Regions from separate parts of the Alcanivorax sediminis genome, predicted to be linked through region 1. Evidence: predicted binding sites of a transcription regulator. Region 1 holds the regulator's gene; each other region holds the start of a gene.

Region 1 (7,874 bases):
CAGATGTGCACCTTACCGTGGCCGTGGACGAAGAAGCCTGCCCACATAACCTGGCTCCGACTTCCTCCACTACAGCCGCCCTGGCCATGGGCGATGCACTGGCGATCGCCCTGCTGGAAGCCCGCGGCTTTACCGCCGAGGACTTTGCCCTCAGCCACCCCGGCGGCAGCCTGGGCCGACGCTTGCTGCTCAAGGTGGATGACATCATGCACGCGGGCGAAGCCCTGCCCGCGGTATCCACCGACACCAGTTTCAGTGACGCCCTGCTGGAAATGACCGCCAAGGGGCTGGGCATGACCGCAGTAACCGCCGATGACGGCACCCTCGCCGGAATCTTTACCGACGGTGACCTGCGCCGGCTATTGGACCGGGATCTGGATATCCGCAAGGCCAGCATCGCCGAAGTGATGGTCACCGACCCGATCACCATTGCCACCGGTCATCTGGCCGCCGAGGCCTTGCAGGTCATGGAAAGCCGCAAGATCAACGGTCTGGTCGTGCTGGACGCAGACCGCAAGCCGCTGGGAGCCTTTAACATGCAGGACCTGCTGCGGGCGGGAGTGGTGTAATGCAGATTTCCGCTGTTGATGCCCAGAACCTGCGCCTGATGGCCTTCGACGTGGACGGCGTCATGACCGATGGGCGCATCTATTTCACCCAGGAAGGCGAGGCCATCAAGGTGTTCCACACCCTGGATGGTCACGGCTTGAAAAAGCTCGCTGCCAGTGGCGTCACCCTGGCCATCATCACTGGCCGCAACACCCCAATGGTAGCCAAACGGGCAGCCGATCTGGGTATCCAGCACGTCATTCAGGGCCGTGAAGACAAGGGGGTGGCGCTGGCTGATCTTGCCGATCAACTGGGTATTGCCGCCAGCGAGACCGGCTATGCCGGGGATGACGAGCCGGACGTAAGCGCCCTGGAATGGGCCCGCCTGAGTTTTGCTCCGGCCAACGCCCATGAGTGCGCCAAGCAGGCCGCCGATCACCATACCCAGCGTCGCGGTGGCGAAGGCGCGGTAAGGGAAATCTGTGACGCTATCCTCGCCCAGCGAGGTGCGGCATGAGGCGCCAGGGGCTACTAAGCGCCACCGGCATCCTGCTATTGGGCCTGGTGGTCCTGATGACGCTGCACGAGTGGGACAGCACCCTGCCCGGAGAGGATCAGGCGGTACTGACAGCCCCGGCCATTCTGGCCAAAAACATCACCGCGCGAGCCTACAGCGAGGAAGACGGAGAGCTGCAATATCATCTGATCGCCGACAATCTGATCCAGTATGATCACAACCCGCTTACTGAAATGAACCAGCCGAAGCTGGCCATGGCCAACGACAAGGGCACCTGGACCATTCGCAGCGAGAGTGGCGCCGTGCAGCAAAATGGCAAGCTGATTGTGTTTACCGGCACGGTGGAAGCACGCAACGCGGACCAGAAAATCGAGCTCGACACGGATGAACTCCGTTTTAATAGCGACACCAATATCGCGACCAGCCCCGGCGACGCCACCATCCGCTTTGAAAGCGGCGAGACCCGCGCCGGCGCACTGGAGGCCGATCTCGACAAAGGGGTATTATCCCTCGATCAAGGAGTAGAGAGTGAATTCAATGCCCCGGCATCGTAAGGCTCTGGGCGCCTGCCTGGCCCTGTTTTCCAGCATTGCCTGCGCCGCCCCGGTAGAGGGCCCGATTTCCGTTTCCGCCGATCGCGGCCGTTTTGAGCAGGATGCCGGAACCGGTGTATACAGTGGCAATGTGGAGTTGCTGCAAGGCAACCGCAGCATGCAAGCCGATAAAATGTCGCTGTTCACCAAGAACGGCGAATTGGTTCGAGTGGAAGCGACTGGCAGCCCGGTAAAGCTGTCGGAAGGTGAAGACCTGGAGGCCCACGCTGGCAATCTGGTTTACGACATCAAGGCCCGCACCCTGGTTTTGACTGGCGATGCCTTTATCCGCCACAAGGGCAACACCTTTGAGGGCGCCAAGGTAGAATACAGCCTGGACTCCAAGCGCGTGGATGCCAGCAGTGAAGGCGACCAGCGGGTTCGCCTGGTCATCCCGGCGGAGAACCAGATCCCCGGCAACGACAAGAAAGACAACACAGATTCGGAGTCTTCCAAGCCATGACGCACCTACGCGCCCATCACCTGGCCAAGAGCTATAAAGGCCGCCGGGTGATCGAAGACGTGTCCCTGGACGTAGACTCCGGGCAGATCGTCGGATTACTTGGCCCCAATGGTGCCGGCAAAACCACCTGTTTTTACATGATTGTTGGGCTGGTCGAGGCTGATGCTGGCCGTATTGAAATTAATGAAACCGACATCACCCATCTGCCCATGCATGGTCGCGCCAAGCGAGGCATCGGCTACCTGCCCCAGGAAGCCAGTATCTTTCGCCGTCTGACGGTACAAGAGAACATTATGGCGATCCTGGAAACCCGCAAGGAACTCAGCAAGCAGGAACGCCACGAACGCATGGAAAACCTGCTCAAGGAGTTCCATATCACGCATATCCGCGACTCGCTCGGCATGAGCCTGTCCGGGGGGGAGCGTCGCCGCGCAGAAATTGCCCGCGGTCTGGCCACCGACCCGGACTTCATCCTGCTGGATGAACCTTTCGCCGGGGTCGACCCGATTTCCGTGAACGACATCAAGGGCATCATTCGCCACCTCAAAGAGCGCGGCATTGGCGTGCTGATCACTGACCACAACGTGCGCGAAACCCTGGATATTTGCGATACCGCCTATATCGTCAGTGCCGGCCACATCATCGCCTCCGGCGACGCCGACACCATCCTTTCCAACCAGCAGGTGCGGGATGTGTATCTGGGGGCGGACTTCAGACTTTAGAAAGAATTAATAGTTAATAATGAATAACGTCGCGGGACAGGCTCCCCGTTTTGAACCGAAGGAGGCCGCGCCCAAGAGATGGGCGCGGCCTCCACGCTTGAAGCAGCCGAGCTATCTGACCGCGCAGCTATTAATTATTCATTATTAACTATTAACTCACCCCTCCCTACCACACAAGCATCACTGGCACAATTATTGCTAGTAAGACTTTGAAGCTGCTATTCTCAGGTTTTGGGGATCAATCACCAACCTGAGCAGTATGAAGCCCACACTACAATTACAAATCGGCCAGCAGCTGACCATGACGCCTCAGCTGCAGCAGGCCATCCGCCTCCTCCAGCTCTCCACTCTGGATCTACGCCAGGAGATTCAGCAGGCCGTGGAAAGCAATCCGCTGCTTGAGCTGGCTGACGATTTTGGTGACGATGCCCTCCCCGAAGCTGACGAAGAGCGTCAGGATGACGAACTCAATCCCGAGCGCGACGACGCCCTCGAAGAATTCGTGGACAGCGACCCAGGCATAGAAACCGAATGGGACGACGTCTATTCGGGCCAGAGCAGCAGCTCCGCCACCCTTCCTGACGACGCCGATGAATGGCAGCAGCGCCATTCCGTTTCCGGAAGCCTCCAAGACCACTTGCTGTGGCAGCTGAATCTGACCCCCATGAGCGATGTGGATCGCATCATCGCCATGGCCATCATCGAATCGGTAGACGACCGTGGTTACATGACCACGTCCATTGACGATATTGTCGAGATGGTCAACCAGCAAGAAGGCCTGCTTACTGAGGGTGACGAGCTGGAAGCTGATGAAGTGCTGGCAGTGCAGCACCGGCTGCAGCAGTTTGATCCTCTCGGCGTTGCCAGTATCGATCTGGCTGATTGCCTTGCCGTCCAGCTACGCCAACTGCCAGGGGACACCCCCTATCTGTCCCTGGCCATGGAATTACTGAAACACCTTGAGCTGCTGGAAAAGCATGACTATGCCGCCCTGAGAAGGGTGCTCCAGACCAGTGAGCAGGAGCTACTGGATGCCCTTTCGCTAATCCGTACACTCGATCCTGCACCCGGTGAGCAAATTGGCGAGAGCTCCGTAGACTATGCAGTACCAGACGTGATTGTGCGCCAGCACAATGGACGCTGGCAGGTCAGCCTCAATGATGACATCCTGCCCAAGGTGAACCTGCAGCAACAGTATGCCAGCCTTGCCAGGCAGACCTCCGGGGAAGATGGACAATACCTGAAAAACTGCGTGCAAGAAGCCAAGTGGTTCATCAAGAGTCTGCAAAGCCGCCACGACACCCTGCTCAAGGTGGCCACCCGCATTGTTGAAGTGCAGCAGGACTTCTTTGATTATGGCGAAGAAGCCATGAAACCCCTGGTACTCGCCGACATCGCCGAGGCCGTCGAGATGCACGAATCAACCATCAGTCGGGTTACCAACCAGAAATACATGATGACACCCCGCGGCGTCTTTGAGCTGAAATATTTCTTTTCCAGCCACGTGGGAACAGACGGCGGAGGCGAGTGTTCCTCCACCGCTATTCGTGCCATTATTAAGAAGCTGGTCGCCGCCGAGAATCCCCGCAAGCCGCTCAGTGATAACAAACTGGCCAGCTTGCTCAACGATCAGGGAATCAACGTAGCGCGCCGGACCGTTGCCAAGTATCGTGAGGCAATGAGAATACCGTCATCCAGTGCTCGCAAGCGTTTGGTGTAGGGCACGAATGACGGGCCCAACAAGCAGGTAAAGGAGCCAGCCATGCAAATTAATATCAGCGGTCATCACCTGGAAGTTACCGACGCTCTTCGCACTTATGTCGGCGACAAGTTCTCCCGTCTGGAAAGGCACTTCGACCAGATCACCAGCATCCAGGTAATTCTTTCTCCGGAACCGAAGACTCACAAGGCAGAATCCACCATCCATATTTCCGGGGCAGACCTGTTCGCCACCGCTGAAGCCGACGACATGTATGCGGCCATCGACAAACTGACCGACAAACTTGATCGTCAGATCCTCAAGCACAAGGAAAAGACCGTCAGCCACAAGCACGGTCACTAAACCGAAACGACAATTATGCGAGTTCGCGAAATACTCACCGAAGCACGTACCCATAGCGGAGTACAGGCCAGCAGCAAGAAACAGTTGCTGGATCAGGTTGCACAGCTGGCTGCGGCCGGCTGTGACACCCTGAATGAGCAGGAGGTATTCGATGCGCTGGTAGCCCGGGAAAAACTGGGCTCCACCGGCATCGGTGAAGGCATTGCCATTCCTCACTGCCGCCTGGGACACTGCCAACAACCCGTGGGCCTGCTGCTCAAGCTGGACACCCCCATTGATTTTGACGCTGTTGACGGCCGCCCGGTGGATCTGGTGTTTGTTTTGCTGGTTCCCCAGGAAAATCCCGAACAACATCTCAAGACCCTGAGTCACCTGGCTACACTGTTCAACGACGATGACTATCGCAATGAATTGCGAAGCAGCCAGGACACCCACAAGCTTTACCTGACCGCCGTAGAATCCGAGGCAGAACTCCGACTGGCATCATGATCCGCGAAAGTTACATGCAGCCAACAACCAAGCAGCCACGCAGCCCGGTCGCAAACCCATGAAACTGACCATCATCAGCGGCCGTTCCGGCTCCGGCAAAACCACTGCCCTGCAGGCCATGGAGGACCAGGGTTACTACTGCGTGGATAACCTGCCAGTTGGCATGCTGCCTACCCTCACCAGCCAGCTGAATGATGGCGAGGCCCCCATTGAGCGGGTCGCGGTGGGCATTGATGCCCGAAATGTGCCTGCCCAGCTGCAAGCCTTTGACCGTATTCTGGATGCGCTTCACCAGCAGCAGATCGACACTGAAATTGTCTATCTGGATGCAGACGACAACACCCTGCTCAAGCGCTTCAGCGCCACCCGCCGCCGCCACCCGTTGGGCACAGGCGATCGCACCCTGGAAGACGCCATCCAGCATGAACGGGTACTGCTGGCCAACATCCGTCAGCGCGCTGACCTGGTCATCGACAGCAGCAATTACGAAGTCCATAGCCTGCGAAACCAGATCCGTGAACGGGTTGCCCGCCGCCAGAGCAACTTGTCCCTTCAGCTGGAGTCCTTTGGTTTCAAGAACGGCCTGCCCAATGACGCCGATCTGGTCTTTGATGTCCGCGTACTACCCAACCCCCACTGGGATCCAGCCCTGCGGCCACTGACCGGGATGGACCAGCCCATTATCGATTTTCTGCAGCAGCACCAGGCCAGCCACGACATGCTCGATGACATCAGCGGCTTTGTGCAGCGCTGGCTCCCCGCCTTCGCACACAGTGACCGCAGCTACGTCACTGTCGCCATTGGCTGCACCGGTGGACGACATCGCTCTGTCTTCATTGTGGAGCAGCTGGCAAAACGCTTGCGCGAGCAGGGCATTACCCTGCAGGTACGCCACCGCGAAAAACATTAAGCTGCCTACGCTCCCGGCCCAGGAACACCCGACCCATGATTGAAAAACAACTCGACGTGATCAACAAACTGGGGCTGCATGCACGCGCAGCCGCCAAGGTAGTGAGCGTGGCCTCCCGTTATGACAGCCGCATCCATGTGATTCATAACGGCAACCCCATCGATGCGAAAAGTATCATGGGACTTCTGATGCTGGGTGCAGCCAAAGGCAGCCAGGTCACCTTTCAGGTACAGGGCCCCGATGAAGCGGATGCCATGAACGAACTGGAAGACCTGTTTGCCCGGATGTTCGATGAGGGAGAGTAGGATCGTAATTAATAGTTAATAATGAATAGTTAATAACTAAAACCGGTACCCCCCAGACGTCACGACTGTTACTGTTTACAGGCAATGTCGATAGCTGTTTTTGCATTTCCAGCTATTCACTATTAATTATTAACTATTAACTGATTTTCCAATGCCCGCCGATAGCAGCCGCAGCCAGCAACATCTCAAAGCGATCAACCGCGCGCTCGCCAGTGGTACCTACTCACAGGTTCGCCAGCTGATCAACAACCTGCCCGGCGCAGAAGTCGCTCACCTGATTGAGTCTTCCCCGCCCCGCGAGCGGGAGATTCTTTGGCAACTCCTCAACAAGGAGCAGGAAACAGAAGTTCTCCAGTACCTGGGCGAAGAGGTCCGGGTAGAGCTGCTCCGCAACCTCAGCACCGATGAGCTGGTATCGCTGGTTGAAGAACTGGACACCGATGACCTGGCGGATTTGCTGCAGGAACTGCCGGATCACATCACCAGCCAGGTAATGGCCAGCCTGGACGAGCAGAACCGCGAACGTCTCGAACACGTCATGAGCTACCCGGAGGATACCGCCGGCGGGATCATGAATACCGACGTGATCACGGTACGCCCGGAAATCACTTTCGAGGTAGTACAGCGGTACCTGCGCCTGCGAGGCGAGATTCCACGCACCACGGATAACCTGGCCGTCGTCAACCGGAAGAATCAGTTCATCGGGCTTTTGCCTCTCACCAAGGTTCTGATCAGCGACCCGGGCACCACCGTGCGTGAGGCGATGATCACTGATATCCAGTCCATACCTGCGGCCCTGCCGGCTTCCGAGGTAGCCAAAATCTTCGAGCGGCATGACCTGGTGACTGCGCCCGTGATCGATGAGGAAGGCATGCTGGTGGGCCGAATCACCATTGATGACGTGGTAGACGTGATCATGGAAGAAGCCGATCACTCCCTGATGAGTATGGCCGGCCTGGATGACGACGAGGATACGTTCGGCTCCGTGTGGCAAACCGCCCGCCGCCGCGCCCTGTGGCTGGGCATCAACCTGCTCACGGCCATGGCCGCCTCAGCCGTTATCGGCCTGTTTGAAGCCACACTGGAAAAAGTGGTGGCACTGGCCATTCTCATGCCCATCGTTGCCAGCATGGGTGGGATCGCCGGCAGCCAGACCCTGACGCTGGTGATCCGCGCCATGGCATTGGGCCAAATCCAGTCCAATAACACCCGTTACCTGCTGTTCAAGGAACTGTCAGTGGGCGCCATCAACGGCCTGCTTTGG
Region 2 (7,874 bases), on a different contig from region 1:
GGCCGCGCGCTGCAGGAAGTAATTTGCCAGGCGAGGAATATCTTCTCTACGCTCGGACAGACGCGGGATGTGGATACGGATTACGTTTAGGCGATGGAACAAATCCTCTCGGAAATCGCCTTCTTTAACCAGTTTTTCCAGGTCCTGGTGCGTGGCCGCTATGATACGCACATCCACATGAATCGGTGTGGTGCCACCAACACGATAGAATTCGTTTTCCTGCAGAACACGCAACAAGCGAGTCTGCGCCTCCAGCGGCATATCCCCGATTTCATCCAGGAAGAGGGTGCCTCCGTTAGCCTGCTCGAAGCGGCCTACCCGCTGGTTGTTGGCACCGGTAAAGGCCCCTTTTTCATGACCAAACAGCTCGGATTCGATCAGGTCTTTGGGGATGGCTGCCATGTTCAACGCCACAAAATTTTTCTCGCGACGCATGGAGTGACGGTGCAGCGCCCGCGCCACCAGCTCCTTCCCCGTACCGGACTGGCCATTGATCAAGACTGTGACATTGGAATGGCTAAGGCGGCCGATTGCACGAAACACCTCCTGCATGGCAGGCGCTTCACCAATAATTTCGGTGGGCGCCTCTTCGACTGCAGCAGGGAAACCTTCCTGGGTTTCCTCGCGATGCTTGATCGCACGACGCACCAGCGCCACAGCTTCATCCACATCAAAGGGCTTGGGCAGGTATTCAAATGCCCCGCCCTGATAGGACGCGACCGCAGAATCCAGATCAGAGTGTGCCGTCATGATGATAACGGGGAGATCCGGATTCTTGCGCTGAAGGATCTTGAGCATGCGCAGACCATCCGTACCAGGCATGCGCACATCGCTGATCAAAACCTCAGGTTCATTGCCCCCTTCCTCCAGGGTATTGAGCGCCTCATCCCCATCTTCAAAACAGGTCACCGCATAGCCTTCCTGGCTCAGTGCCTTTTCCAACACCCAGCGAATGGAGCGGTCATCGTCTACAACCCAAATACTTACACTCATGACCTGCCTCTCCGTGGAATTCCTGTTGTCTCACTCATAACGCGCTGATCTCTTTTTCTACTTCATCCGGCTGCTCCATCGGCAGCAGGATACTGAAAACGGTTTCGCCCGGTACGCTTTCGCATTCAATCAGGCCGTGGTGCTGGCTGATGATCGACTGGGCAATAGAGAGTCCCAGCCCCGTGCCTGCAGCGCGGCCACTGACCATGGGGTAAAACAGGGTTTCCTGCACATGGGGGTCGATGCCCGGGCCGTTATCTATCACGTCAACCCGCAACACCAGCCGGTGGCGTAAGGAGCCGATAGTGAATTGTCGCAACACCCGGGTTCGCATGATGATTCGCGCGTTCTCGGTAGAGGACTCCAGTAACGCCTGGGTCGCATTGCGAATCAGGTTAAGCAGCACCTGTATTAACTGATCCCTGTCGGCCACCACATCCGGCAAACTGATGTCGTAATCCCGCCAGATCGCCACTCCACTGGGATGCTCTGCCAGCAACAGCTGACGGACATGTTCCAGGCATTCATGGACATTGACTGGGCGGAACTGGGGCGGCTTGCGCGGCCCAAGCATGCGGTCAGCCACATTCCTCAGACGATCCGCCTCGTCGATAATGACCTTGGTGTATTCGGTCAGCTCAGGGTCTGGCAGGGCCCGCTCCAGCAGCTGGGCCGCACCACGGATGCCTCCCAACGGATTCTTGATTTCATGGGCCACCCCACGCACCAGGGCCCTCGTCGCCTGATGGGCATGCAGCAGCGCCTCTTCTCGAGTAATACGCAGCAATCGATCCAGCGCCTGCAACTCCAGCAACAGACAAAGCGGCTGCCCAGGTTCATTGATCGGGCTTACCGAGTAATCCACCGTCACTTCGTAACCGGGAGCGACTGACAGCTTCGCCTCTCGACGAGTAAAGGGGTGCTCATCACGTATGCACTCCCGCAACGCCGCACCGGCATCTTCATCGTCGTAGAAATATTCAGGGAGCGGCTGACCGACGGCCCGCACAGCACTGGTCGCAAGCAGCATTTCTGCTGCAGGATTCAGGTATCGCACAAGCAGCTCGCTATCGAGCATCACCACCGCTGTGCGCAGGTTATCCAGTAACCGTTTGTGCAAAATGCCACCACCCATCGAATCTTGGCCCATAACAGGGCATAAGCAATTATCAGGCCATCTTGCGCGCACCGATAAATCGCCCGCTTTCAGGAGAGATGATGCGTTTTAAAACACATCCTGATGGGAGTGTATCGAGAAGGAGTCTTTGGTTGCACCACAAAGGTGCAAATTAGTTGCGAGGCGTGGGGCGCGGCAGTGCAGGACGAGCCGGAGAACCCCGATCAGCCGCTCCGCCAACAGTGGCTGCGCCACCTACCGTTGCCGCACCGCCCACGCTGGCAGGCCCTCCCCGTTTTGCTGCGCCACCCACATTAGCTGCCGCTCCATTGGCATCCGGGCGACGCCGGAAATCCGATACGCTACTGCGATGGATATAAAACTCGACAGCAGGAGAGCTGATTTTCACCTCGCCATCCTCATCAAGAATCTTGACAATCAGTGTGTGAACGCCTCGCTCAGGCGCCTCGAGCTCCATACCAGGCTGGGCGACACCATTGTCATACAACACCATGGTATCCCCGGGCTTGAGCGCTGGCTCAAGCTCCACGGCCACCTGCACAGCGGACTCAGGGTTGCGAACCGTCGCTTCCTCGCCAGGAGAAGTAATGACCAAACGGGTATACCCCTCGCCGGCAGCCTCCTCCGGCTCCTCGTTCCCACTATCAAGGATGGTACGCATTTTATCCGTGGGAACCGTATTCAGCTCACGCAGCTTCACCTCTTCTGACTCACCGCTCTCCGGCGGCTGATCGGTAAACACCACATTCCCGTTGGCATCCACGCTCCGGTAAATGCCACTGGCCGGCTTGTCCGCAGCCTCTTCAGCAATCACCGTGGACGACAGTACGGCCAGCCCCAGCAGTAACCCCCATTGCCTTTTCATAAACGTCTCCATGACTCACTTTCCTGATTCTGTCTTCTGATTCGACAACAGGAAAGGGGTAATTACTCAATTTGCACAACAGGCAAAAAAAAGCCCCCGACAAGCGGGGGCTTTTTTCCACTGATTTTCCCGAAGGGAAATTAGCAGGAGTAGTACATGTCGAACTCAACCGGGTGCGGAGTCATGTTCAGACGCTCGATCTCACCACGCTTCAGGGAGATGTAGCCTTCGATCATGTCCTTGGTGAACACGTCACCTTCGGTCAGGAAGTCCATGTCGGCTTCCAGGCAATCCAGCGCCATGGTCAGAGTATGAGCCACGGTCGGGATGTCCTTGGCTTCTTCAGCCGGCAGATCGTACAGATCCTTGTCCATTGCATCGCCAGGGTGCAGCTTGTTCTTGATACCGTCCAGGCCAGCCATCAGCAGTGCCGCGAAGCACAGGTAGGGGTTGGCAGACGGATCAGGGAAGCGAGCTTCGATACGACGAGCCTTGGCGCTGCTCACGAACGGAATACGGATGGAAGCAGAACGGTTGCGAGCAGAGTAAGCCAGCATTACCGGAGCTTCGAAACCGGGCACCAGACGCTTGTAGGAGTTGGTGGAACCGTTGGTGAAGGCGTTCAGGGCGCGAGCGTGCTTGATGATACCGCCGATGAAGTACAGGGCTTCGTCGGACAGACCAGCATAGCCATCGCCAGCGAACAGGTTCTTGCCGTCTTTGGCCAGGGACACGTGAACGTGCATACCGGAACCGTTATCACCGATCAGCGGCTTGGGCATGAAGGTAGCAGTCTTGCCGTAGGCGTGAGCCACGTTGTGTACGCAGTACTTGAGGATCTGTACTTCGTCAGCCTTGGCGGTCAGAGTGTTGGCACCAACACCGATCTCACACTGGCCAGCGGTGCCCACTTCGTGGTGGTGTACTTCGATCTTCAGGCCCATGGACTCCATGGCAGAACACATGGCGCCACGCAGATCGTGCAGGCTGTCTACCGGCGGAACCGGGAAGTAGCCGCCTTTCACGCCCGGACGGTGACCGATGTTGCCACCTTCGAAGTCTTCGTGGGAAACCCACGCGGCTTCTTCAGAGTGGATGTTGTACATGGAACCCTGCATGTCGGATTTCCACTGTACGGAATCGAATACGAAGAACTCCGGCTCCGGACCGAACAGGGCGGAATCCGCAATACCGGTGGACTTCAGGTACTCTTCAGCACGACGGGCAACGGAACGCGGGTCGCGCTCGTAACCGGTCATGGTGTTCGGCTCGAGAATGTCGCAACGCAGGTTTACAGTGGCCACGTCAGTGAAGGGATCCAGAACGGCGCTTGCGTCGTCAGGCATCATCACCATGTCGGACTCATTGATGCCCTTCCAGCCAGCGATGGAGGAACCATCGAACATCTTGCCATCGGTGAAGAAATCTTCGTCGATTTCACCCACTGGGAGGGTTACGTGCTGCTCCTTACCACGGCTATCGGTGAAGCGCAGGTCCACCCATTTCACATCGTTTTCTTTAATCAGCTTGAGGGTCTTTTCAGACATTGTCGTGCGTCCTCCTAAGGAACAGCGGGTTTGTCTCTGACTTTCTCTACTGCACCGGCATGGAGCAATACAGAGAGCCGGTATTCTCGGCCAGTCGGCCAGCTTTGCCAATAGGGAGGCAAATACCATGCCAGCCCTTTTTTAGCGCATCAAGCGTTATAACAGGGAGTTAAGCACCTTCGCACCGGCGGCGCGCACCACAACAGGGCATCATTATGGTGCATCGCACTAGAACAGTGCACCATTGTCTTCGCCGACCCGCAGCAGCACATAAACCTCATGCCCCTGCTCGCCGGTTTCCAGCACCTCATGACCATTGATGCGGCACCAGGCCGGGATATCGTTCAACGAGCCAGGATCCGTACTGATCACCCGCAGACAATCACCAGTGGCAAGGGTTCTCACCTTGTTCTGGGTCTTGATCACGGGCATCGGACAGAGCAGACGGCGGGTATCCAGCTCATGAATAACATCTGTCATCAGTATCTCACCCCACATTCCAGGCCAGCGGCACATCATCCGGCTGCGCCGGCTTGACCGTCACCTGACGCGCCACACCATCCGCCTGACGAACCTCCAGTGTGACTTCGTCAAGCACGCGCCCCTTCGAATAGCGCGCCACAATGGCGGCGGCCTGAGACACTTCCTCTTCGCTTTCAAGGTTACCGTCGACCAGAGCCAGTGGCCCCGGACAGCTGACCGTGGTGATACTGGTGAACATGTAGCGATAACCTTCCAGAAAGCGATTCTCCCCTTCCTCGCGACTGATGATCAGCTTGTAATGGGGCTCAGGTCGCAGGTGACGCCCCACCTTCAACAGCATGATGTCATCCAGCTCGTAACGACGCTCATTGCGGGCCTTCCACAGATCCGCCAGCTTGTTGGAGTAGGATTCATCCGTCAGGAAGCAGCAACCTCCAGCCGGCTGGGCAAAATCATCCAGCCCGAAATGCTTGGCGAGCGCCATTTGCGGTTTGCGGTTGCGCCCGGAAAAATCGAACAGCGCCTCACGATTTACCCAGCCCTCACGCTCGGGCAGGGTTGGCGGCAAATTCCTGGCACACAGTGGGCGCAGCAGTCGATCATCAGCGCCCGACTCCTGGCTGATGATCGGCATGGTTTCCTTGCGCTGACTCTTGGGGCGCTGGCCGATCACCTCACCTGTCACAATGAAGTCAAAACCACGATCCCCGGCAAATTCCCGGGCCTTGTTGATCATCAGGGTGGCCTGGTTGACCATGAAAATCTTGCAGTCCAGGCAGGGGTTCAGATTGGCGCCGTAGCCATGCTTGGGGTTGAGCACCACATCCTTGTACTCCTCGGAGATATCAATGATGTGCATCTTGATGCCAAGCTGCTCGGCCACCCACAAGGCATTGTTACGCTTGTCCTTGTCCTTGTCCTTCTTGCGAATCGCGTGGGTGTGGCCTTCCACACAGAAACCGGTGAAGAAATTCACCCCTTCCACCTCGATCCCCTGCTCCTGCATTACCTTCACAGCCAGCATGGAATCCAGTCCGCCGGACACCAGCGCGATGGCACGACGCTGGATGGGTTGGGTTGCCTCAGTCATGAAATAAACCTGCCTGTCAGTGGCGCAAGCTGCTTGTAAACAAGAACGCCCTGAGCCTGAAAATTGGCGGCGAAGTATATCAATCGACCGGTTTTCACGCATCCTCCACGGACACCGTCTGTCACTTGCCGGCCGCCGGAAGCGGAAACACTGTCAATTCCCTCACTATTTCGCGCGGAAAACATGTGCACCAGGCTTCGCCAGACCGTTTCATCCGGCTTGTTATCACTGGTAATTCCCCCTCCTGCGTTAACAGGGGAGGAAAAAGGAAAAGGGGTCCGGCGGGAAAGGCGCTAACGGTCAGGATTTTCGGTAGAACCGAGAGATATCCTTGAGCACCGACGCCAGCGCATTGCTCAACCGCCCCAGCACAACTGCATCATCATCGGGCGGCTGATCGTCGACTGTGCTGATGGTCATTTCCGAAAGCCCTCCGGCTTTCAATGGCATGGCCACCTTGTAGCCACTACCGACATACGCCAACGCATCCCAGCTGGCCACCAGACGGTAGGGCTGGTCACGACGGGCCGCAAACAGGGAGGTCCCGATGGAATAGTCTGTGGCGGGATTGATCACCCCAAGCAGCGGCAGCAGGGTGGGCATGACATCCAAATGGCTGGTGGGGCGTGTTACTACCGCTGGTTCACGACCCGGCACCGCCACCACCAGCGGCACATGAATCTGCTCGTGATGGAATTCGGAGTTGTGCCCCCAACGACCATTTTCCATGAACTCTTCTCCATGGTCCCCAGTGATGACCACCACCGTATTGTCGAGCGTTCCGCTTTCCTCCAAAACATTGAGCACTCGCCCCAGCTGCTGATCCAGATGGTGAGAAGCATTGATATAGCGGTTAAAGATGCCCTCCATGTCCTCTTCCAGATCCATGGTGGCGTAATTGAGGTCCGGCAGGTAATCCTCCCGAATAACACTTTCTTCCGGGAAGTAATAACGGGCATGGGCCGACTCGAAGAACATGAACCCCATGAAAGGCTGATCCGCTGGATTCGCATCCATCCAGTCCAGCAGGCGAGCTACATTTCGGCGATCACGTTTCCAGCCCTCATCCTTGTCGTCACTGACCATACTTTCTTCAGGCACATTCACAAACACCGTACGATCAAATTCCGGGTAGCTGAAATTGGCGCTGGTAAACAGGCCAAAACGGTAATTCTCCGCCTGCAGCTGATCCATCAGTACTGGCGACTTGCGCTCATCCAGAATGCTGAACCAGTAGTTGCCAGGCAGGCCGTAGAACAGGCTGAAGATACCCATCCGGGTGCCGTTGCCACCACTGAGATGATTGGTAAACCGGGTACCATGCTGCTCCGCGAACGCCCACAGGTGCGGCATGATTTCCGGGGTTAACATGTCCCAGCGCAAGGACTCCGCCACCAAAATCATGACATTGGGCCGGCCAGCATCGGCACCCTCCTGAACGGGGTTGAGCGGATAATGCAGTCGCCCCTTCACTTCGGCCTGCAGCTCGGTGCTGCGGGCCATCTCGATACCCCAATGTTCTGCCAGGCGACGGAAGGTGGTGGGCTGATAGAACGGTACCGATTGGGCCGCCATCAGCACCGGACGGTAACCCTTTAGATGGCTGAAACCATACACCGCACGCTCACCCACCATGCACAGCATCAGCAGCAGCACCGCATAGCCTAGACCTGGCACAGACCGAGAGCGCGTCAGCAGCAACAAGCCGCCCTGCAGAGCCACCACCAGCAGACATATGGCCACCACGACCAGAGATGT
Region 3 (7,874 bases), on a different contig from region 1:
CCAGTGGGCATACCTTGACTACGCCCTGACGGACTCCGTCAGCGCCAAGGCGGGTCGAATCGTTGCGCCTTTCTACATGCATTCCCAGTACGTGGATGTCGGTTATGCCTACCCGTGGGTAACCCCGCCGGCCGAGGTGTACCTTCTGGCTCCGGTTAAAACCATGGAAGGTATGGAACTTGCTTGGTCCTTCGCCACCGGACCGGTTTACCACCGTGTGTCCGGCTTCTGGGGTTCCAGTACCGTTGATGCCGGTGCACGGGCAGGTAATGCCCAGTTCCAGGCGGATGACCTCAGCGGGATTAATCTGACTAGCCGCTGGAGCGACTGGACGTTCCGGGCAGCATACTCCGGGGCCTCTGTCAGCGTACCCCAGGATGACCTGGATGCATTGATTCCAGCGACGGCGCTTGGCTTGAGCCTGGACGATGTCTACACCTATTTTGCCGGTGCCGGACTGCAATATGACAATGGCAGCTGGTTTTTTGCCAGTGAAGTGGCGCAGCTGAGTTTTGGCAACTGGTACCCATCCAGTGAAAGTGGCTACGTGAGCCTGGGTAAATATCTGGGTAAATGGATGCCGCTCGTCACCTGGGCCGCGGTTTATCCCAAGGAACTGGATGATGAGTTGCCGCAGATGCTGAAGGATGGTCTGGCGGAAAGACAGAAGAGCTGGACTGCCGGGTTGCGTTACTCGCTCACCGAGTCGGTTTCCCTGAAAGGGGAGTACAGCTACTACTACGACTTTGCAGATGAAGACGTGAGCACTTCAGGCTTCTTCGTGACGGATGGGAGTCCTTTTAAAGAGGACAACCCGACGGTCGTTCGGCTGTCTGTCGATCTGGTTTTTTAAGGGGGAAGAAAGGTGAAAAAAGGATTGTTAGCCCGTTTTCTTCTTGTGGCTGGAATGCTTGTCAGCATTACCGCTATGGCCGATCCGGTTGTGGTAGTGGGTGCTGAGAGCAGTATCTCCAGTCTTTCCCAGAATCAGGTCCGCCAAATCTTCAATGGTCAGCTGCGTCGTGTATCCGGTGTGAGTGTGAAGCCACTGGATTTGCCCGGCAGCAATGGTACGCGCGAACTTTTTTATCAGCAGGCAATGGGTAAGTCAGCCGAGCAGATGAAAAGTTACTGGGCCCGGATGATCTTCACTGGCCGCGGCATGCCGCCACGGGAAGTCTCCAGCGAGCGCGAGATGGGTATGTTGCTTGGCAGTGACCCCGGATTTATTGGTTATCTGGATGAAGCTCGTGTGCCGTCAGGACTGAAGGTGGTATACCGTCCTTGAGTTTTCTGACACCAAAAGCCCGCTATATTTAGCGGGCTTTTTTTTGGACGTTCAGCGCTGAATTGAGGCAAGAGCCAGCCCGATGGCGCTCCATGGGAGTGTCTGTCTCCTTCTCTTACCTGAAGCCCCGCCTCTTTCTTACCCCGCGATGAGTGAATCACCTCTGTAAACCTCTCTGGCCTGCTCGTAGACTGCGGGCATGCGAAGAATTCTGCTATTCCTCACGCTGTTTTATGCCCATCCGGCGCTGGCTGACTGCCAGAACCTGGCGGCAGCCCGGGCCGTGTCTGCGCCTGCGGCAGATCAATGGACATTGGCAACCCTGAACCTGTGGCGGCTTAGGGATACCCACAAGGACTCCGGTCTGGATGATCCAATTTCGCAGGCCTTGCTTTCGAGGAGGCTGGACGCCCTTGCGAGTGCCGTGGTCGAGACGCTCAAAGCCCCGCATCTGCTCGCTGTGCAGGAGGTGGAAAACCGTGCGCTGCTGCAGTCCCTGGCGGACAGGTTGGCCGAACGGGGGTGGGACTACCGTGTGGTGCTGCTGGAGGGCAACGATCCGTCGGGGATGGACGTGGGGTTGCTGTATCGTGCACCGGTAGAGCTGGAAAATCCCCGCGCACTGTTCGCGGCCGAGCGATACCGGGGGCAGTTTCTTTACTCTCGCCCCCCGTTGAGGGTTTCCCTGCGTGAGCCAGTAAGTGCTGAACTGGTGGTGGTGCACCTGCGCAGTGCGCGGGACCTGAAATCTTCTCGCGTGTTTGATAAGCGACGACGCCAGGCGAGTCGGCTCGCAGGCTGGGTAGCAGAGCAGCAGCAGCCGGTGATTGTGGCCGGGGACTTCAACAGCACCTGGGATGCCGGCCGCTTTTCGGACAGTTATCAGCAGTTTGCGGCTTCAGGTCTGTTTAATGTCTGGCAAAAGCTGAGTGCCTCCGAGCGATATTCTTACCGACACCGCTGTCGCCCCCAGGCGCTGGATCATATCTGGCTATCTCCAGTATTGAAGCATCAGGTGGAAGCGGTAGATGTCAGCCGCGGGAATGCCGGGCGTTACCATCGTTTGTACGGGTCGAACGGGGTGTCCCCGGTGTCAGATCACGATGCGTTAGTGGTGTACTTCGGAGATTAGAAATCAGAGGCTGTGCGCAAACATAAGTGCCGCACGGCATTCGTTATTAGCTGAAACAAAAACGAGAAGATAAAACGGGATATCAGGCCTGTTTTGTCATCGCGTGATACTTGGTTGGCTTTGTTGTATCAGACTTCGTGCGTCAGGCTGAAAATTAAAAAGACGCCGCGGGGTTGCTTGCGTGTTTGCGAGGACCAGGGAGAGCCCCGCGGCGTTGAAACTGTGGGCAGCCGAAGCTGCCCGGTCGTACTTTTTAGATGGCGAAGCTGTAAGAAACAACAAACAGAGTGTCGTCATCTACGTCGTCGCTATCACCGACACAATTGCCATCAGCATCTAGAGCATCTGTCAGGTTGATCGCACAATCGTCAGCATCAACTACCTTGGAAACAGTAAAGCTTAGTTCGTCGGTCAGGGCGTAGCTCAGATCGACGTGGGTGTAGTTAGTATCATCAGCTTCGTTGTCCCAAGTTCCGACAGTGATGCCGTACTTGTCATAGCTGTAACCCAGGGTGAAGTAGTTGCTCTCGTTGTCAGGAGCTGGCTCGCCATCAACACGGCCATGGCCAATCTCGCCCACGCCGATGTAAGCAGTGGCGGTCAGACCTGCAAAACCAACGCTACCGATGACTTCTTCGAGATCGCTGTCGGTGTCATTTGGGTAGTTGTAGTCCCAGTAAGAAATGTCGAAGCTTACGCCGCCAACTTCTGCGCCGTAACCGGCATACAGATCATACTCAGTGGTGTCGGTTTCAGAGCTGCCCCAAACGCCTGCATACAAGCCGCTGGCATGGCTGTAATCCAGGCTACCGGCAACCTGTGCACCACCGGCGGAGATATCAAGACCACGCCAGAAGTACATGTTGGAGATGCCGAGGCTGCCGCTGATTTCAGCAGCGGCCATGGAAGGCAGTGTGACAGCAGCGGCAACAGCAGAGGCCAGTACGGCTTTCTTCAGACCAAATACGTTTTTCATGTGCAACCCTCTTAACAAGTCTAATTTGTTCAATGTGCGCTGGTGGCGCACCGCCTATCAGGCTCGCAATGAATAATGCAGAGAGTGTGCCAGTTTTAACTAGTTATTATTTATCAATGGCTTAATGCGATACTGTGTAAAGGGGTTGAAATTTTCCTTAGGGCTGATGAAGAATCGGTGCACCGCACTGGTGCCATGCACCGATGTGGTGCCTTGGTTATGGGCATTCCCAGTCGATGTGCACTGCATCAGCTGCCTTGCCAGTGCTGTCGCTAATCGAAAGACCGCACTGGTCTGCAGAATAATTAAAGCTTGCCTGATAATGCTCGCCAGCTATTGCATCAAACTGCAACGCGATTTTGCATCGGTCTCTTAGAGTGCTGTTGAGGCTTTTCTGATTATAGACAACACCAACACGGGCCTGCTCAGATGGTGAAATTGTGGTCGTAACAGTTGGGTTTTTTTTCAGCGTTTGCATTAAATCGTTCATGGAATCGCCCCCCATTGGTGTTCTCGCAAGCGAGTATTCGGTGGATCGGAAGCCTTTGCCGGGGACGCAGATAACCGGTTGTGCGGGGGTGCCATTGGTGGTGAAAGTGATTTTAGCGGTATCTTCACCATGGGGAGGTTGATAGCTCAGGTGCTGGCAGCCAGCCAGTGTGATGGCAAAGGAGGCGATGGCAAGGTATTTCATCGGGTGGGTATCCCTTTATGTTGATCGTGATAGAAATGCCGTAATCAGGTCCTGTGGCCTACCGGATTATGGTTATGATTACAGCAATGCAAGAGAAGCGCCAAATCGGTGCAATTAATCCAGGGGCGGGAACCAGTATTGTACCGCTTCCTGGGTCAGAGCGTTTCGCTGATGGGGGGCGGGTAGCCAGTTGCCGGCATTGGCGGTCATGCCGGTCAGGAATTCGAAGAGGGGCAGATGCTGGCGCAGCACCCGGTGATGCCGATGGGAGATCACGGGATTGAAGTAGCCGAAAAAGTCGAGCATCTGTCTCGGATTCTTGCGCACCCACAGCCAGGAGCCCATCTCCAGAGTGAAGGGCAGGAAGGTGTGGTTGGGAGCGTGTTCCTGGGCATCGTCGTACAGGTAATCCCAGAGGTCACCGTGAGTGGTGTAATTTACCGACTGGGGCTCGATCAGGTAGGGGTGGTGATGGGGGTAGGTGTTCTCGAATATCTGTTTAAGCCGAAACACCTCGCCGATGTGAGGAATGGGCCGATGGCTGCGCGCATAGCAGCACCAGATGCGGTCGCGTCGGCCGAAGCCGCTATGGCAATCCACGCTCATGGAGAATGGTGCGGGGAAAAGCTTTTCCTGCACCACCCGGATCATGGCTTGAGCCTCAAGCTCCATGGGCTCCCCGCGCTTACCTCGATACCACGGCAGATGCCGGCTGATGCGATGACCTCCGACCAGAAACGGGACCTTGCCCATGGCATCAACAGGGGCGTTGCGCATCAGGTCTACCCCATTGGGATTACTACGGGTGCGTCGCCAGATGCCACCCGGGTTGATCATGGGCATGAACACCAGCCGTACCTGCTCCAGCCGGCGGTGTAGCTGGTCATCCCACTGCAGGCGGTGGATCAGGCTATGTAGCCAGGACATCAGCACCTGGCTGCCAATTCGCTCCACACCATGCACGCCCCCGAAGAAGCCAATCACCGGGACCCTGGGGGAGGTGGAGCCCATCTCGATTACTTTCACCGGTAGCGTCAGTTCGCCCATGGGGACGTCATGGACGGTGCTCACCCGCAGATGCCGTTCGCCCTCACGGATCAATGCCTCCAGTTCCAGCATTTCCGGAAGATGGCGTTGCAGCAGATAAAGGCGGTCTTCCATAGGCGGGGCAGGGCAGGAGCAGAATGTGTCGCAGAGGTTACTGCAGGGAGGTAACAGAAATGTGACGGCAGGCAGCCTGCAAACGCTCTCCCGCAAATCTACGGAGCGGCTGTAGGAGCGAGCCTGCTCGCGATCCGAGCCCGAGCGAGGAATGAGTTTCGAGTTTCGAGTTACGAGAAGCGAGTTTCGAAAGACAAAACCTCAAACCTCGTTCTCGGCAGTCACCTTTTGATTTTCGCAACTCGTGACTCGAAACTCGCTTCTTGAATCCTGGGCTCTGGAATCTTTACCTCGCTTAGGCTCGGATCGCGAGCAGGCTCGCTCCTACAGCGCGCTTTTGTTCACCAAACCGTGACGTTGCTGTCAGCGATCTGTCATTCCACAGGCCTAACGTTGCCACATCAGAATTGATCAGAAACCCGGGAACGTCTGCGATGACACTGCCTCTGGATTCTGCTTTTGCCTTGCGCACGGGAGACATACTGCTGTTTTCCGGACGTGGTTTGACCAGTGAAGTGATTCGGGTCTTTACCCGTAGCCCCTGGAGCCACATCGGCATGGTGGTGTTTTTGCCTGATAGCCCTGAGCCGCTGGTACTGGAATCGACCACGCTGGGAGAGTCCGATGATGTGCGGCTTGGCAAGCCAGTGGCCGGCGTGTCGTTGGTATCGCTGGACACTAAACTGAAAGACTATCCCGGCTCAGTAGCGGTGCGGCGGCGCCATGGTCCTGACTTGAGCGAGAATCAGGACCGGCTGCTGCAGCGCTTGCTGCGACGACTCATGCATCGTCCCTACAAGAATTACCTGTTCTGCAATGCTATTGATGTCCTGACCGCCTTCAGGCGCAAGCCAGATCAGCGAGGCTGGTTCTGCTCAGAACTGGTGGCCGAATTGTACCGGCGGCTTGGCTGGCTGCCCCGGGATATCCGGGCAAGCACCCTGGTGCCGGGGCACTTTGGCTCCCGGCATATGCGGTTGTTGAATGGCAAGCTGGGTCGGGCCCAGTGGTTAAAGCAGGAGTCGGGCTGCGAAGATCTCAGAGCCAGCGCCGGGTTTTGCGGCAGTAGTCATGCCATTCGGACCCAAACTTCTCCGCATGAAAGGCCTCTTCCGCTGCAATGACATGGGTGTGAATGACCCATACCACAGGCAAAAGCATCAGTAACATGCCGACGCTGTGCTGGCTCAGCGCCATGGCCGCTGCCAGGCAGGTGAAGCCAAGGTAAATGGGGTTGCGGCTGAGGGTGAAAACGCCGGTAGTGAGCAGGCTGCTGGCGGCCCGGTGGGGCATCACCGTGGTCCTGGCCATGCGCAGTTGAATTACTGCTGACAGCACCAGTAATGCGCCAATGATGGCCAATGCCAACATCAGCCAGAAATCACCGGGGAACTGGACAGCGGGAAAATGAATGGCGCGATCCAGGCCATAGCCCATCAGCAGGCCGCCGAGATACAGGGCGGGGGGCGGCATCATGACTTGAGGATGTTCGAGTGACATGGGCAAGGGCGTGGTTACCTGATGGCCCTCCAGTGTAGCGGAGAGTCGCTGGCAACTGAATCGACAGACGTGTTCAGAAAAAACTTTTCGGAGGTTCCTATTGATCGACTTAAAAAAACTGGGGTATGGTAATTCCATTCCCGCCACAGCGGGAGTGATCGCGATCAAAAGCTGTAACAGCTGAATGCTACTGAACCGCCAAAAGGTTTAAAACCAACGGCGGCAGGGGCAGGCGTCACTCTCGCACTCCAGATCTGACGTCCAGCCAAAGCCGCCACACCATTGCAAACCGTACAGGGGATACGCATGGAAGAGCGCGCGGCCAGACTCCACACCCTTTCCATCAGCCACCACGCGAGCGCCAGCCAGAACGACGGCACCATCGAGCAAGAACAGAAAAAAACCTACGTCATCGATACCAACGTCCTGATTCACGACCCCAACTCCCTGATGAACTTTGAAGAACACCGGGTGGTGATTCCCATGACGGTGCTGGAAGAGCTGGACAAACTGAAAAGCGGCAAATCGCATACGGCAGCAGATTGCCGGGCGGCTATTCGGCTGATAGACAAGGTGCTGGGCCATGCTACCCCTGAGCAAGTCGAAGCGGGTATCCCGATTCCTCGAGGGCCGGATAATTCCACCCAGGGTACCCTTACTGTGTTGATGTCATCGTTGGAAGACGTGAAGGCGCCATTGCCGGATCACCTTAACGACAACCGCATCATCAACGATGTGGTGCGTATGAAAGCGCAAGCGCCTGACCAGCGCTTCATCCTGGTCACCAAAGACATCAACATGCGGCTCAAGGCCCGGGCCTGCGGTATTGAGTCTGAGGATTATCATAACGATCAGCTGGTGACAGATATCAAGCAGTTGACCCGTGGTTATTTTGAGGTGCCGGGTTCCTTCTGGGATCAGGTGACCCAGGTGGAAACCGAGCAGGACGGTGCCGACACCTTGCATTACCTGTCGCACGGTTTGCTGGTCAGCGAAATTCTCGGAGAAGAAGTTTATCCCAATCAGTACATCATTGATGAGATGGGCTTTGTGGGGCGGGTCATGCATATCGAGAATGGTGTGGTGACGCTGAAGCATTACAAGGCCGAGAGTATGCTGGAGC
Region 4 (7,874 bases), on a different contig from region 1:
GTCAGCACGGTCAGGAAAATCACGGCGCCGGTATTGCCGTAGGCTCCTACCATGCCGGCAATCTGGCCGGTGAGACGGCGCTTGATCAGCGGTACGGTGGCAAAAACCGCGCCTTCACCAGCCTGAACAAAGAAGGAACAACACATGGTGGCAATAACAGCCAGTGCCACGGGCCAGGTGCTGCCGATCTGACTCATCAGACCATAACCCACCATCAGGCCGGCGAGCAGGATAATCAGGGATTTCTTGCGGCCAAACTTGTCAGAGAGCCAGCCGCCACCGGGACGGGCCGCCAGGTTCATGAAGGCATAACCGGAGGCGAGCAGGCCTGCCATTACTGGCTCGAGCCCAAAGGTGTCGGCAAAGAACAGGGGCAGCATGGACACTACGGCCAGCTCCGAACCGAAGGTCACCAGGTATGACAGGTCAAGAATGGCAACCTGCTTGAAGCTGTAACGGTCGTGTTCATCCACCCCTTCCTTGAGGTGCTCGCGGTTAACGCGCCACGCCTGACCGATCTGCACGATGCCAAGAGCCAGGATGAGGGCAATCAAGACGTACTGGGGTGTAGTGCCAAACAGGGCCAGGTTGGACGGACCGAGACGCCATACGATGACCAACAGGGCGGCATACAGCGGTACGCTCATGGCGAGATAGAAGTACAGGTCACGCTTGGTACTGACTTCCAGCGCCGCGCTACGCTTGGGCTTGAAGTAGGAAGAACCCTTGGGGGTATTGCGTGCACGCCACAGGAAAACCAGGCCATAAAGCAGGGCGATCAGGCCGGTGCTGGCAATGGCCCAGCGCCAACCATCATCGCCACCAAACATCATGGCGACAGTCGGGAGGGTAATCGCTGCGGCGGCAGAGCCGAAGTTGCCCCAGCCACCGTACACACCTTCAGCCAGACCCACTTCGTTTGCCGGGAACCACTCACCAATCAGGCGAATGCCGACAACAAAGCCCGCTCCGACAAAACCCAGCAGCAAACGGGTAATGGCCAGCTGTTCAAATGTCGTGGACATGGCAAATGCCCAGCAAGGGAAGGCGGAGATGATCAGGAGAGAACCGAATACCTTGCGGGGACCGTAGCGATCTACCAGCGAACCGATGATGACGCGGGAAGGAATCGTCAGGGCGACGTTAAGGATCAGCAAGGCCTTGACCTGCTCAGTGGTCAGATCAAAGGCCTCACGCAGATGCCCCATGAGCGGCGCATGGGAAAACCACACAACAAAGGTAATGAAGAAGGCGATCCAGCTCAGGTGTAGCAGGCGGATGCGCGGTGCAGAAAAATTAAGAAGGTTCAGCTTGTCGGCGCTCATGATGGCTCCATCCACGGGCGGTTGGTCGATGCAGCGGTTAAAGCAATCGTCGTGCCAACATTTAAGGTATTGAATTTAAAGGGTTTGTTTCTGTTTTGGGCTAAAAGTGAGAAAGTTTGTGCAGGATAGTGAGGCTTTTGGCTGCATCATGGGGCGAAAATGATGCGCTCCATGTGTGCAAAAACGGGATTTCCGGAGTTTGCTGCAAATGAGTGCTTTGGGGCTGCGTCGAGGTTGTGCTCTCCATGTGCCGGACAGGGGGTAGAGCCTGTATGCAGATAAAGGCTGGGTGGTGTTTGGTGCTGATATTGTTGCGCCTTCCTTATACAGGAAAGGCTGGGTGCTCGAATGGGGCATTTTTCAGCAACGGGAGAATGCAGCTGCAGAAAGGCTGAAATGTGAGCAGTGCGCATCGTTGGCGCGCAATTATGACTCATGGAGGTGCACGAAAAGGTGCATCGTCGTCGTGCATTAACGCATTAAAAAAATGCATTGAAATGCGCTTCTTCGCCAAATAATCAATAAAAGCTTATCAAAAACAGTGGGTTAACAAGTTGGCACAGCCCTTGCTGTATGTCGGTGTCAGTTACGCACCGCGAGGGTGAGCCTTATGGCCAAGCAACAACTTCTTTTGATCGGACACGGGATGGTAGGTCAGCGTTATCTGGAAGCGCTGGTTGCCCAGGGTGGCCGTGAGCAATTCGACATTACCGTACTGTGTGAAGAGCCGCTGCCGGCTTACGACCGTGTCGGGTTGACCAGTTATTTTTCCGGCAAGACTGCCGATGACCTGTCGCTGGTACCGCAGGGCTTCTTTGAAGAGCACAACATTGCCCTGAAGCTCAAGACCCGCGCAGACAGCATTGATCGTGCGGCGAAAACCGTCACGACCAACACCGGTGAAACCCTCTCTTACGACAAGCTGGTACTGGCCACCGGTTCTTATCCTTTCGTGCCGCCGATCCCGGGTAACGATCGCGAAAACTGCTTTGTGTACCGCACCATCGACGATCTGGACGCCATGATTGCCGCCAGCAAGGGTGGCAAGGTGGGTACCGTCGTGGGCGGCGGTCTGCTCGGGCTGGAAGCGGCCAAGGCGCTGCACGATCTTGGTCTGGAAACCCATGTGGTGGAATTTGCTCCGCGTTTGATGGCCGTACAGGTCGATGATTTTGGTGGCGCGCTGCTCAAGGACAAGATCCAGGAGCTGGGCGTGAAGGTCCATACCAGCACCGGCACCCAGGAAATTGTCGATGGCGAAAGCTGCAAGCACCGTATGGTGTTTGGTGAAGACAAGCATCTGGAAACCGACCTGATTGTGTTCTCTGCCGGTATTCGTCCCCAGGATGCACTGGGTCGCGCCTGCGAACTGGAGCTGGGCGAGCGGGGCGGTATCGTGGTCAACGACCACTGCCTCACCTCCGATGCCGATGTCTATGCCATAGGTGAAGTGGCGCTGTGGAATGGCCGCATCTTTGGTCTGGTGGCGCCGGGTTACCAGATGGCGGAAATCGCTGCCGAACACCTGATGGGCAAGGCTGACAAGTCCTTCCAGGGTGCTGACATGAGCACCAAGCTCAAACTGATGGGTGTCGACGTGGCCTCCATCGGCGATGCCCATGGCAGCACTCCGGGCTGTCGCAGTACCGTATTCATGGATCAGACCGCAGGCGTTTACAAGAAAGCGGTGATCAGTGAGTGTGGCAAGAAGCTGCTGGGTGCGGTGCTGGTCGGTGATGCCGCCGATTACGGCAACTTGCTGCAGCTGTGCCTGAACGAAATGGACTTGCCGGGTGATCCGGCTGCCCTGGTGGCACCGGTATCCGATGGTGCGCCGCTGCTGGGTGCCGACGCATTGCCCGACACCGCCCAGATTTGTTCCTGTAATAACGTGTCCAAAGGTGATCTGTGCGCCGCGATCGATGGTGGCGCCATGACCGTGGGTGACCTGAAAGCCTGTACCAAGGCTTCTGCGACCTGTGGTGGTTGTTCCGCCTTGGTGAAGCAGGTACTGGACAGCGAGCTGGAAAAACGTGGTGTGGAAGTGAACAACCACCTCTGCGAACACTTCCCGTATTCCCGTCAGGAAATTTATCACCTGGTGCGTGTTGGTCAGATCACCACCTTTGACGAGTTGCTCGAGAAGCACGGCACAGGTGACGGTTGTGACATCTGTAAACCGACGGCAGCATCAGTACTGGCGTCCTGCTGGAACGACTATGTGCTGAACAAGCCCCACGCCGGTTTGCAGGACACCAACGATTACTTCCTCGGCAACATGCAGCGTGATGGCACCTATTCCATCGTACCCCGTGTGGCGGGTGGTGAAATCACTCCCGACAAATTGATCGTGCTGGGTGAAGTAGCCAAGAAGTATGACCTCTATACCAAGATCACGGGTGGCCAGCGTGTTGATCTGTTCGGCGCACGCGTGGAGCAACTGCCGGAAATCTGGAAGATCCTGGTCGATGCTGGTTTTGAGACCGGTCACGCCTACGGCAAGTCCCTGCGTACCGTGAAGTCCTGTGTCGGTTCTACCTGGTGTCGCTACGGGGTGAAAGACTCTGTCGGCACTGCCATCCAGGTAGAAGAGCGCTACAAGGGCCTGCGTAGCCCGCACAAACTGAAGATGGCCATCAGCGGATGTACCCGTGAGTGCGCCGAAGCGCAGAGCAAGGACGTGGGTGTCATTGCCACCGAGAAAGGCTGGAATCTGTACGTGTGTGGTAACGGTGGCATGCGTCCCCGTCACGCCGACCTGTTTGCCTCTGACCTGTCTGATGAAGAGCTGATTAAAACCATCGACCGTTTCCTGATGTTCTACATCAAGACGGCAGATCGTTTGCAGCGCACCAGCGTCTGGCTGGAAAACCTGGAAGGTGGCCTGGACTACCTGAAGGAAGTCATTCTGGAAGACTCGCTGGGCATCGGGGAAGAACTGGAAGAACAGATGAAGCACGTGATCGCCACTTACCAGTGTGAGTGGAAGACCACGGTGGAAGACGAGGAAGCGGTTAAGCGCTTCAAGCATTTCGTCAACGATGAGAGCGCCGACGACAACCTGCAATACGTGCGTGAGCGCGGTCAGCGTCGTCCGGCTTACGATCATGAACGTATCGAACTGGTTGAGGAGGCATAAGCATGAACAGCGCTCTGGCAGTGGAATGGAAAGCCGTGTGCAAGGTAAGCGATGTGCTGCCGGGTACCGGAGTAGGTGTGCGTTTGCCAGAAGGTCAGGCGGCATTATTCTGCACCCGCGATGGCCACTTCTTTGCACTCGATAATATGGACCCGTTCAGCCATGCGAATGTGCTGAGCAGGGGGCTGCTGGGATCACTGGGAGGCCGCAAAGTGGTCGCTTCCCCGATCTACAAGCAGCACTTTGATCTGGAGACCGGTCAGTGTCTCGAAGATGAAACCGTCACCTTGAATGTCTATCCGGTTCGGGTGGAAGGCGACGTCATCGAAGTTGCCACCTCGGCAACAAACTGACCATAAGGGTAGGGCAGTAATGAAGAAACTGGTGGTAATCGGTAACGGCATGGCGGCCATCCGTCTGCTGGAGGAGGTCACTCGCCTGGCGCCAGATCTGTATCAGATCACCGTCGTCGGCGAGGAGCCCTTTGCCGGTTACAACCGGGTCATGCTGTCCCCCTTGTTGGGTGGTGGTACGGATGAAACCGCCATCACCACCCACCCGCACCAGTGGTACCGGGACCGGAATATTCGACTCATAACCGGTTCACCGGTGGTGGCTATCCGCCGCCACCGTCGTCAGGTGGTCACCGCCGCCGGCCACAAGCTGGACTACGACCGCCTGGTGCTGGCTACCGGGGCTGCGCCCCGCAAGCTACCCGTTGAGGGTGTCGAATTACAGGGCGTCATGAGTTTTCGTGACCTTTATGACGTCCGCAAGTTGTTGTCGCTCTCGGCCGCCCGTGTAGTGGTCGTGGGCGGCGGCTTTTTAGGGCTGGAGGCCGCCGATGCGCTGGTGAAGCAGGGGCACGATGTGACCCTGATACACAGTCGCGGCCATCTGCTGAATCAACAACTGGACGAAACCGCGGGCCATCGTTTGCAGGCCGACCTGGAACAGCGTGGCGTGAAATTCGTCATGCAGGCGCGCACCGCGTCGTTGCAAGATGACGGTGAAGGAGCGATATCCGCGGTGATTCTTGGCGATGGTCAGCGCCTGCCAGCCGACTACATGGTTCAGGCCGTTGGGATTGTTCCGCGCACTGAACTGGCCGATCAAGCAGGCTTAACCGTTAACCAAGGTGTCCGTGTGGACGATACCTTGCAAACGTTTGACCCTGCCATTTACGCCATTGGCGAATGCGTGGAGCACCGTAACCGCACCTTTGGCCTGGTCGCGCCGTTGTATGAACAGGCAGCGGTCTGTGCCAGCCATCTGGCAGAGCTTGGGCACCGTCGTTACCTGTTTGCCGATAGTGCTACCCGTCTCAAAATTTCCGGCATTGATCTGGTGTCCCTTGGGGATTTTGAAGGGGAAGGGGAAACCCTGCAGCTCAATCTGCCGGACAGTTATCGCCGCTTGCAGGTGGTGGATAATCGCATTGTCGGTATGGTGCTGTATGGGGATGTCACTGATGCAGCCTGGTATGAAAACCTGTGGCGGGAGCGTACCGACATCACGTCGTTGCGCGAGGTCCTGCTCATGGGGGAGGCGTTCTGCAACGCAGCTGGCAAGCGTGGTGACAGCGAGGAGGAAATCGCCGCATGAGTAGTATCTGTACCACCTGTCCATATTGTGGTGTTGGTTGCGGTATCCGCACCGATGGCAAAACCCTGCAAGGTGACGAAGTTCACCCTGCCAATGGTGGGCGCTTGTGCGTGAAGGGTTCTTCTGTGCTGGAGACCCTGGGTGATCAGGACCGATTGCTTTACCCGGAAATTGACGGTCAGCGAACCAGCTGGGACCAGGCTCTGGATGAGGTGGCCAGCCGTTTTCGTCGTATTGTGGATGAACATGGCCCTGATGCAGTGGCGTTCTATGTGTCCGGTCAGTTGCTGACGGAAGATTATTACGTTGCCAACAAATTGATGAAGGGCTACATCGGCAGCGCCAACATCGATACCAATTCCCGCCTGTGCATGAGTAGCGCGGTCGTGGCCCACAAGCGCGCTTTTGGTGAGGATGTGGTGCCGGGCTGTTATGAAGACCTGGAAGTTGCCGATCTGGTCATCCTGACCGGTTCCAATACCGCCTGGGCGCACCCCATCGTTTACCAGCGTATTGCCGCTGCCAAAGAGGCTCGCCCGGAAATGAAAGTGGTGGTGATCGACCCCCGTCGCACCGCCACCTGTGATTTGGCCGATCTGCACATTGCTATTCGTCCCGGGCAGGATGTGCCCTTGTTCAACGGCCTGCTGACCTGGCTGGATGATCACAACGCTCTCGATAACGAATACATTGCGGCGCATACCAACGGCTTTGACGCGACCCTTGCCACGGCAAGGGAGCAAGGCAATAACTGGGATGAGCTGGCCGACTTCATGGGGGTGTCCAAGGTAGATCTGACCACCTTCTATCACTGGTTTGCCACCTGCGACAAAACCGTCACAGTCTTTTCCCAGGGGATTAACCAGGCGCGTAATGGCTCCGACCAAGGCAACGCAATCATCAATGCACACCTGGCCACTGGCCGGGTCGGCAAGCCTGGCGCCAGTCCGTTCTCCATTACGGGGCAGCCCAATGCCATGGGTGGCAGGGAAGTAGGCGGACTCGCCAACCAGTTGGCTGTCCATCTGGATATTGATAACCCCGAGCACCATGCCGCCGTGGCGGATTTCTGGCAGACCGACAAGCTGGCCACCCAGAATGGCCTGACGGCCGTAGACCTGTTCAACGCGGTGGAAAGCGGCAAGGTTAAAGCCGTCTGGATTATGGCCACCAACCCGGTGGATTCACTCCCTGAAGCGGATCGCGTACGCCATGCGCTAATGGCCTGCGATACCGTGGTGGTCTCTGACTGCGTGGCCAGTGGCGACACCCTGGCCTGCGCAGACATCCGCCTGCCGGCGCTGGGCTGGGGGGAAAAGTCCGGCATGGTGACCAACTCCGAGCGTTGCGTGTCCCGCCAGCGGCCCTTCGTGCCTGCACCAGGGGAAGCAAAGGCAGATTGGTGGATCATTACGGAAGTGGCGCGCCGCATGGGTTACCCGCAGGCGTTTGCCTATCAGCACGAACATGAAATTTTTTCCGAGTACTCGGCGCTCACCGCACTGGCTGGCCGGTTTGGCAAGCGGCTTGACCTGACAGCAGCGGCGGAACTGAGCGCCGACCAATATGAAAATTGGGCCCCGCAGCAGTGGCCCTTGCAGAGCGATCCCCGCTGTTTCGGGGATGGCCACTTTGCTACGGCGGATGGCCGTGCCCGCTTTGTCGTGTGCAAAAATCCGGTGGTTCACAAGATCGGTGAGGCTTTCCCGGTCATCCTCAATAGCGGCCGTATCCGGGATCAGTGGCATACCATGACACGGACCGGCCGGGCCGGGCGCCTGTTTGCTCACCTCAGTGAGCCCTTC

The links. The regulator sigma-54, encoded in region 1, starts transcription at its own class of promoters, with help from an activator protein. The targets are predictions, from matches to a motif close to TGGCACNNNNNTTGCTNT.
Region 2: the regulator sigma-54 is predicted to act here: its motif matches at 4,659-4,676, upstream of glnA (glutamate--ammonia ligase).
Region 3: the regulator sigma-54 is predicted to act here: its motif matches at 3,471-3,488, upstream of GFN93_RS07840 (TorF family putative porin).
Region 4: the regulator sigma-54 is predicted to act here: its motif matches at 1,365-1,382, upstream of GFN93_RS13375 (NarK family nitrate/nitrite MFS transporter).

What each region holds. Positions count from the first base shown of each region.
Region 1 is NZ_WIRE01000004.1:68,565-76,438, reverse strand. Features, by position in the region: gene GFN93_RS16925 (KpsF/GutQ family sugar-phosphate isomerase) at 1-569, shown strand, start outside; gene GFN93_RS16920 (KdsC family phosphatase) at 569-1,066, shown strand; gene lptC (LPS export ABC transporter periplasmic protein LptC) at 1,063-1,620, shown strand; gene lptA (lipopolysaccharide transport periplasmic protein LptA) at 1,604-2,122, shown strand; gene lptB (LPS export ABC transporter ATP-binding protein) at 2,119-2,844, shown strand; gene GFN93_RS16900 (RNA polymerase factor sigma-54) at 3,104-4,564, shown strand; gene hpf (ribosome hibernation-promoting factor, HPF/YfiA family) at 4,607-4,906, shown strand; gene ptsN (PTS IIA-like nitrogen regulatory protein PtsN) at 4,922-5,395, shown strand; gene rapZ (RNase adapter RapZ) at 5,454-6,305, shown strand; gene GFN93_RS16880 (HPr family phosphocarrier protein) at 6,341-6,610, shown strand; gene mgtE (magnesium transporter) at 6,762-7,874, shown strand, end outside.
Region 2 is NZ_WIRE01000001.1:1,261,440-1,269,313, reverse strand. Features, by position in the region: gene glnG (nitrogen regulation protein NR(I)) at 1-993, opposite strand, end outside; gene glnL (nitrogen regulation protein NR(II)) at 1,028-2,143, opposite strand; gene GFN93_RS05715 (DUF4124 domain-containing protein) at 2,283-2,996, opposite strand; gene glnA (glutamate--ammonia ligase) at 3,137-4,543, opposite strand; gene GFN93_RS05705 (sulfurtransferase TusA family protein) at 4,772-5,023, opposite strand; gene GFN93_RS05700 (tRNA (5-methylaminomethyl-2-thiouridylate)-methyltransferase) at 5,031-6,116, opposite strand; gene GFN93_RS05695 (DUF3413 domain-containing protein) at 6,417-7,874, opposite strand, start outside.
Region 3 is NZ_WIRE01000001.1:1,719,733-1,727,606, forward strand. Features, by position in the region: gene GFN93_RS07825 (carbohydrate porin) at 1-853, shown strand, start outside; gene GFN93_RS07830 (type 2 periplasmic-binding domain-containing protein) at 866-1,288, shown strand; gene GFN93_RS07835 (endonuclease/exonuclease/phosphatase family protein) at 1,488-2,420, shown strand; gene GFN93_RS07840 (TorF family putative porin) at 2,674-3,396, opposite strand; gene GFN93_RS07845 (hypothetical protein) at 3,614-4,090, opposite strand; gene GFN93_RS07850 (M14 family zinc carboxypeptidase) at 4,205-5,251, opposite strand; gene GFN93_RS07855 (C40 family peptidase) at 5,686-6,375, shown strand; gene GFN93_RS07860 (methyltransferase family protein) at 6,290-6,751, opposite strand; gene GFN93_RS07865 (PhoH family protein) at 7,058-7,874, shown strand, end outside.
Region 4 is NZ_WIRE01000001.1:2,922,176-2,930,049, reverse strand. Features, by position in the region: gene GFN93_RS13375 (NarK family nitrate/nitrite MFS transporter) at 1-1,325, opposite strand, end outside; gene nirB (nitrite reductase large subunit NirB) at 1,936-4,464, shown strand; gene nirD (nitrite reductase small subunit NirD) at 4,467-4,817, shown strand; gene GFN93_RS13360 (NAD(P)/FAD-dependent oxidoreductase) at 4,837-6,069, shown strand; gene GFN93_RS13355 (nitrate reductase) at 6,066-7,874, shown strand, end outside.